One region of the Arthrobacter sp. NPDC056691 genome, then DNA from elsewhere that is predicted to be linked to it. Evidence: riboswitches for the same ligand, from Rfam matches in the RefSeq annotation. Region 1 holds a riboswitch; the other holds the start of a gene.

Region 1 (3,405 bases):
GCATGGCGCCGAAGAATCCGAGGGCGGCGCGGCCGGCGATGAGCCATTCTGCGCTCGGCGCGAATGCCGACGCCGCGGAGACTGCCGCGAAGCCCGAAATGCCGACCAGCAGCAACCGGCGGCGGCCGATCCTGTCGCCGAGGCTGCCCATCGCCACCAGGAGCCCGGCGAGGACCAGGGCATAGGCATCCACCACCCACAAAAGCTGCACGCCCGAAGGGTCGAGGCTGCGGGCGATCGCGGGAAGGGCGAACGTCAGCGCAGTGTTGTCCACGGCGACCAGGAGGACCGGGAACATGAGCAGGGCCAGGGCGAACCAGTCGCGCACGCCGCCGCCGGCCTGGGTTGCGGGAGTGCGCTCCGGGGAAAGGGCTGGGTGGATGGTCATGAAATAACTATACCGTCCAGACGGTATAGTTATAAACCCCGGGTGGGACCGGGCATGATGGAAGCCATGCCCAGAAAACCGGTCGCCCGCGGCGCAGTGCTCGATGCGTTTGAATCCCTGCTGATTGAGGTGGGGGAGCGCGCTGCCACCCTCGATGCCGTGGCTGCCCGTGCCGGCGTGTCCAAGGGCGGGCTGCTGTACCACTTCCCGAACAAGGAAGCGTTGATCGGCGTCCTGCTGGACCGGCTCGATGAGTTCGCGGAAGCGGACGCGCAGGCCATGGCCGCGGCTCCCGAGGGTGCAGCCGCATACTTCATCAAGTCGTCGGTCTGGGCGGACACCCCGCTGGACCGCGCCATCGTTGCCGCGACCCGGCTTGCCGAGGTGGCGCACGAGGAGACCCGGCGCCGGTTCGCCCACATCCAGCAGCGGTGGCTCGGCGAGATCGCCCGCGACGTGGGGCCGGGCCTGGCCAAAGCGGTGCTGTACATGGGTGACGGGCTCTACTTCAACGCCATGCTGTCCGTCGGCCCGGCGGCGACGCCGTCCGAGGCCGCGGCAGACGTCGAAAGCCTCCTCGCCGCGCTTGACCGGCTGAGGGCGTAGGCCGGCGCCGTCGAAATCGCCGGAAACCTGCGTAGTCGCCGGAAACTCCGGCGAACTGGCAGCTTTCCGGCGATTTCGCACGTGCGTCTCCGGGGGTGTGCCAGCCCACGCCGCCACAGTTTGCGGACGCGATCCCGGCGTAGGACAATAGCCTCTGTGACAGCTGTCACCGCACAATTGAATAAGCCTTTGATCTGCGGCGGGAGAGTCCTGCAAGTAGGTACAAGCAGGCGCCGTAGGAGCAAAACCTCCCCAGGAATCTCTCAGGCCCATGTACCGCCGCGGCAAGGCAACTCTGGAAAGCAGCAGGCTGCCCGCTTGAAATTTTCCGCCTCCGCGCGGACGGTTCAGGGCGTGCTGTGCTCACCGACGGTGCAAGCGGTGCTGTGCGAAGGCGCAGCAAACGCGGAAACTCTCAGGTCCAATACAGAGCGGGGAGGAACCCGAATCAATGTGGCGTACCCTGCGTCGCCTTAGTTATGGAGTTCCTTTTGACCGTTAATTCAGCCTCCTCGTCCTTCGTCGACCGGCATATCGGCGCACGCCGCCAGGCCGACGTCGAAGCCATGCTCAAGGCCGTCGGCTACGACTCTGTCGACGCGCTGGTTGATACGGCAGTGCCCAATGACATCCGGCAGGACTCACCGCTGGAGCTCGCCCCGGCCCTGAGCGAGGTTGAAGCACTCGCAGAACTCCGGAAGCTGGCTGCCAAGAACAAGACCGCCGTCCAGATGATCGGCCAGGGCTACTACGACACCGTGACGCCCCCGGTGATCCGCCGAAACATCCTCGAAGCACCGGCCTGGTACACGGCCTACACCCCTTACCAGCCGGAAATCTCGCAGGGCCGTCTCGAGGCGCTGCTGAACTTCCAGACCATGGTCCAGGACCTCGTGGGCCTGCCCATCGCCAATGCCTCGCTGCTGGATGAAGCAACCGCCGTGGCCGAGGCCGTGCTGCTGATGCGCCGGGCCAACAAGAACAAGGCCGCGCATGACGGCAAGACGGTCCTGGATGCGGACTGCCTGCCGCAGACCATTGCCATCGTCAAGGGCCGCGCCGAGGCCCTCGGTTTCGAGGTGGAGGTGGCGGACCTGTCCCAGGGACTGCCCGACGGCGACATCAACGGCGTCGTCCTCCAGCAGCCCGGTGTCTCCGGCCGGGTCTTCGACCACAGTGAGGTCATCGCCGCCGCCAAGGAACGCGGCGCCCTGGTGACGGTGGCCGCCGACCTGCTGGCCCTCACCCTCATCACGCCGCCGGGCGAGCAGGGCGCGGATATCGCCGTCGGCTCCGCCCAGCGCTTCGGCGTGCCGCTGTTCTTCGGCGGCCCGCACGCTGCCTACATGGCCGTGCAGAAGGGTCTTGAACGCTCCCTGCCGGGCCGTCTCGTAGGCGTCTCCAAGGACTCCGCCGGTGTTCCCGCCTACCGCCTTGCGCTGCAGACCCGCGAGCAGCACATCCGCCGCGAGAAGGCCACGTCCAACATCTGCACCGCACAGGCGCTGCTGGCCATCGTGTCGTCCTTCTACGCCGTCTACCACGGACCGGAGGGCCTGAAAGCGATCGCCGAGACCGCCCACGGCCACGCCAGGACCCTGGCCGCCTCGCTCAAGGCCGCCGGCCTGGACGTCCTGCACACCAGCTTCTTCGACACCGTGACGGTTTCCGTCCCGGGCAAGGCCGCCGGCATCATCGCCGCCGCCGAGCAGAAGGGCATCAACCTCCGCAGCATCGACGCGGACAACGTCGGCATCTCCGCCGATGAAACCACGACGCCGGCCATCGTGGCCGACCTTCTCGCAGCCTTCGGTGCCGAGGCAGTGGAGGCGACCGACGGGTTCGCCCTGGACGCCGCCGTCGAGCGTTCCTCCGCATACCTGCAGCACCCGGTGTTCAACACGCACCGCTCGGAAACCCAGCTGCTGCGCTACATCCGCAGGCTCTCCGACCGCGACCTGGCGCTGGACAGGACCATGATCCCGCTGGGCTCGTGCACCATGAAGCTGAATGCTACGGCCGAGATGGAAGCCATTTCCTGGCCGGAGTTCGCCTCGATCCACCCGTTCGCCCCGGATTCCCAGACCGAGGGCTGGCGTGAACTCATCGCCGACCTTGAGGCGCAGCTGACCGAGATCACCGGCTACGACCAGGTGTCCATCCAGCCCAACGCCGGCTCGCAGGGCGAGCTCGCGGGGCTGCTGGCCATCCGCGGCTACCACCGGTCCCGCGGCGATGAGCAGCGCAACATCTGCCTGATCCCGGCCTCGGCGCACGGCACCAACGCGGCTTCGGCCGTGCTGGCCGGCATGAAGGTGGTCGTCGTGGCCACCGCCGCCGACGGCACGATCGACCACACCGACCTGTACGCGAAGATTGAGGCGCACAAGGACGTCCTTTCGGCGATCATG
Region 2 (3,405 bases), on a different contig from region 1:
GGCAGTCCCTGGGAGAGATCGGCAACCTCCACCTCGAAACCGAGCGCTTCGGCGCGGCCCAGGACGACGGCGATGGTCTGCGGCAGGCAGTCCGCATCCAGGACCGTCTTCCCGTCCTTGGCGTCCTTGTTCTTGTTGGCCCGGCGCATGAGCAGCACGGCCTCAGCCACGGCGGTCGCCTCATCCAGCAGGGACGCGTTGGCAACGGGGAGGGCCGTGAGGTCCTGGACCATGGTCTGGAAGTTCAGCAGCGCCTCGAGACGGCCCTGCGAGATCTCCGGCTGGTACGGGGTGTAGGCCGTGTACCAGGCGGGTGCTTCCAGGATGTTTCGGCGGATCACCGGGGGCGTCACGGTGTCGTAGTAGCCCTGGCCGATCATCTGCACCGCGGTCTTGTTCCTGGCGGCCAGGCGGCGAAGCTCGGAGAGAACCTCAACTTCGCTGAGGGCAGCGGTGAGTCGGAGGGCATTCTCCTGGCGGATGGACGCCGGAACGGCGGAATCAACGAGGCCTTCGACCGTGTCATAGCCAACGGTCTTGAGCATGGTGTCGATATCGGCCTGGCGCCGGGCGCCGATATGCCGGTCGGCAAAAGTTGATGGAAGAGATTGAATCGTCATGAGGAACTCCAGGTCTGGCCGGCCACGAGTGGCACGGCATGGATTGGGTTCCTCCCCGCTCTGTATTGGACCTGAGAGATTCCGCGGACTTGGTTCTCCGCTTGCACCGTCGGTGAGCCCGGTTACCCGAACTGCTTTCCAGAGTTGCCTAGCCGTGGCGGTACGGGGGCCTGAGAGATTCCTGGGGAGGATTTGCTCCTACGGCGCCTGCCCGGTGAATGACTGGGAGGACTCTCCCGCCACGGGTCGAAAGGCTATGAAGATGTGGGTGATTCGGCTCACAAGTTACCGGACATTTCCCTGCATGCCAAATCCGGCCCCCGTTTGACATTTCTTCGTGACCGAGACCACACTGAACCGGTGGCTAGCCGGCTGAGCTGACCGGTCCGGGACGACCGTCCGGGCATGCTCACGGCCCCTGCCATCCCATAACTGAAAATGCTTACGATCTGCGGCGGGAGAGTCCTGCCGGTACGTTCAGCAGGCGCCGTAGGAGCAAACCCTCCCCAGGAAACTCTCAGGCCCACGTACCGCCGCGGCGAGGCAACTCTGGAAAGCAGGCAGGCACGTCCTGTCTCACCGACGGTGCAAGCGGAAGACCATGTCCGCGGAATCTCTCAGGTCCAATACAGAGCGGGGAGGAACCGAATCAGTGTGGCCATTCAAGGCCACTTGAACGATGGAGTTCCTTATGACGATTCATCCTCCTGCCTCCCCGGCCGGTGAGGCTCCCCGCCTGGAGCGGCAGCTGAGCAACCGGCACATCCAGCTAATCGCCATCGGCGGTGCCATTGGCACCGGCCTGTTCATGGGCTCCGGCAAGACCATTTCCGCGGCCGGGCCCTCCGTGATCTTCGTGTACATGATCATCGGCTTCATGCTCTTTTTCGTCATGCGGGCCATGGGCGAGCTGCTGCTGAGCAATCTGAACTACAAGTCCTTCAGCGACTTCGCCGCCGACCTGCTGGGCCCATGGGCGGGGTTCTTCACCGGCTGGACCTACTGGTTCTGCTGGGTGATCACCGGAATCGCGGACGTCATCGCCATCGCCGGGTACTCCCGGGAGCTCTGGCCGGGACTTCCGCTCTGGATCCCGGGCCTGGCCACGGTCGCCATCCTGCTGCTGCTGAACCTGACCACTGTCAAGGCGTTCGGCGAGACCGAATTCTGGTTTGCGCTCATCAAAATCATCGCCATCGCCGCGCTGATCGTCGTGGGCCTGTTCATGATCTTCACCGGTTTCCAGAGCGACGCCGGACAGGCCAGCTTCACCAACCTGTGGAGCCATGGCGGCTTCTTCCCCAACGAATTCATGGGTTTTGTGGCTGGCTTCCAGATTGCCGTCTTCGCTTTTGTGGGCATCGAACTGGTGGGCACCACGGCTGCGGAGGCCAAGAACCCGGAGAAGAATCTCCCCAAAGCCATCAACTCCATCCCGGTGCGCGTCCTGCTCTTCTACGTGGGTGCCCTCATCATCCTGATGTCCGTCACGCCCTGGACCCAGTTCGCCGCCGGCCACAGCCCGTTCATTGCGATGTTCTCGCTGGCCGGGCTCGGAGCCGCCGCCACGGTGGTCAACCTCGTGGTGCTGACCTCGGCCATGTCCTCGGCCAACTCGGGAATCTACTCCACCTCGCGCATGGTCTACGGCCTGGCCCAGGAAGGCGACGCGCCGGCCGCCTTCGGCAGCCTGTCCCGCCGCAAGGTTCCCAACAACGCCCTGTTCCTGTCCTGTGTCCTGCTGCTCTCCGGAGTGGTGCTCATGTACGCCGGCCAGGACGTCGGCAAGGCGTTCGACATGGTCACCACCGTTTCCGCTGTCTGCTTCGTCTTCGTCTGGTCGATCATCCTCGCCAGCTACATTGCCTTCCGCCGGCGTCGTCCCCACCTGCACACTGCCTCCAGGTTCAAGATGCCCGGCGGCATTCCCATGGTGTGGGTGGTCTTCGCGTTCTTCGCCTTCGTTCTGTGGACCCTCACCACCCAGCCGGACACCCTGGCGGCGCTGCTCATCACCCCCGCCTGGTTCGTCCTGCTCGGTGCGGCCTGGCTGGTTCTGCGCCGCCGGCCTGCGCACCTGGCCCGCTACGCAGCCTTCCAGCATGAGCTCCAGGCTGAGGAGACCGCCGCCCGCGAGCAGGCGGGCCGGCGTCTCGAGGAGAAGGAAAGCGTCAAGGGATGATCAGGACCGAGGAAAAGCCGACATTTGCTGCACAGGCGGAGGGTCAGGCCCGCGGGGCCCAGACCCCCGGTACGGGCGCGGAATTTGTACTCACCCTCCATTGCCCGGATTCCCTGGGAATCGTCCGGTCGGTCGCGGATTTCCTGCTCAGCCAGGAGTGCTACATCGTTGACCTCAAGCAGTTCGGTGACCGGACCGCGGGGCACTTCTTCATGAGGGTGCACTTCGCCGCGACGGCCTCCACGGGTGACACCGCCGCCGTTGACCGGTCCGCCGTCGACCAGCTCCGGGATAGCTTCGCGCCGCTGGCCGGCGAGTGGAACATGGACTGGCGCCTGGAGCGCCATGACAGCAGGCAGCGGATCCTGGTGATGGTGTCCAGATACGATCACTGCCTCAACGACCTGCTGGTCCGCGCCCGCAGCGGCGAACTGCCGGTGGAGATAGCGGCTGTCGTGTCCAATCACCCCGACCTCGAAGGGCTCGCGGCCTGGCATGGGGTCCCGTTCCACCACATCCCTGTGACGCCGGAGACCAAGCCGCAGGCGGAAGCCGCCCTGCTGGAACTCGTGGACGCGCTCGACGTGGAACTCGTGGTCCTGG

Evidence for each region. A riboswitch is a leader RNA that binds a small molecule or an ion and turns the genes downstream of it on or off. The one in region 1 is predicted to bind glycine.
Region 2: it holds a riboswitch for glycine, as region 1 does, so the genes downstream of both, cycA (D-serine/D-alanine/glycine transporter) here and gcvP (aminomethyl-transferring glycine dehydrogenase) in region 1, are expected to answer to the same signal.

What each region holds. Positions count from the first base shown of each region.
Region 1 is NZ_JBHTXX010000015.1:48,423-51,827, forward strand. Features, by position in the region: gene ACFRAU_RS13550 (MFS transporter) at 1-388, opposite strand, end outside; gene ACFRAU_RS13555 (TetR/AcrR family transcriptional regulator) at 455-994, shown strand; glycine riboswitch at 1,185-1,283, shown strand; gene gcvP (aminomethyl-transferring glycine dehydrogenase) at 1,474-3,405, shown strand, end outside.
Region 2 is NZ_JBHTXX010000001.1:421,789-425,193, reverse strand. Features, by position in the region: gene gcvP (aminomethyl-transferring glycine dehydrogenase) at 1-620, opposite strand, end outside; glycine riboswitch at 769-869, opposite strand; glycine riboswitch at 1,066-1,163, shown strand; gene cycA (D-serine/D-alanine/glycine transporter) at 1,312-2,802, shown strand; gene purU (formyltetrahydrofolate deformylase) at 2,799-3,405, shown strand, end outside.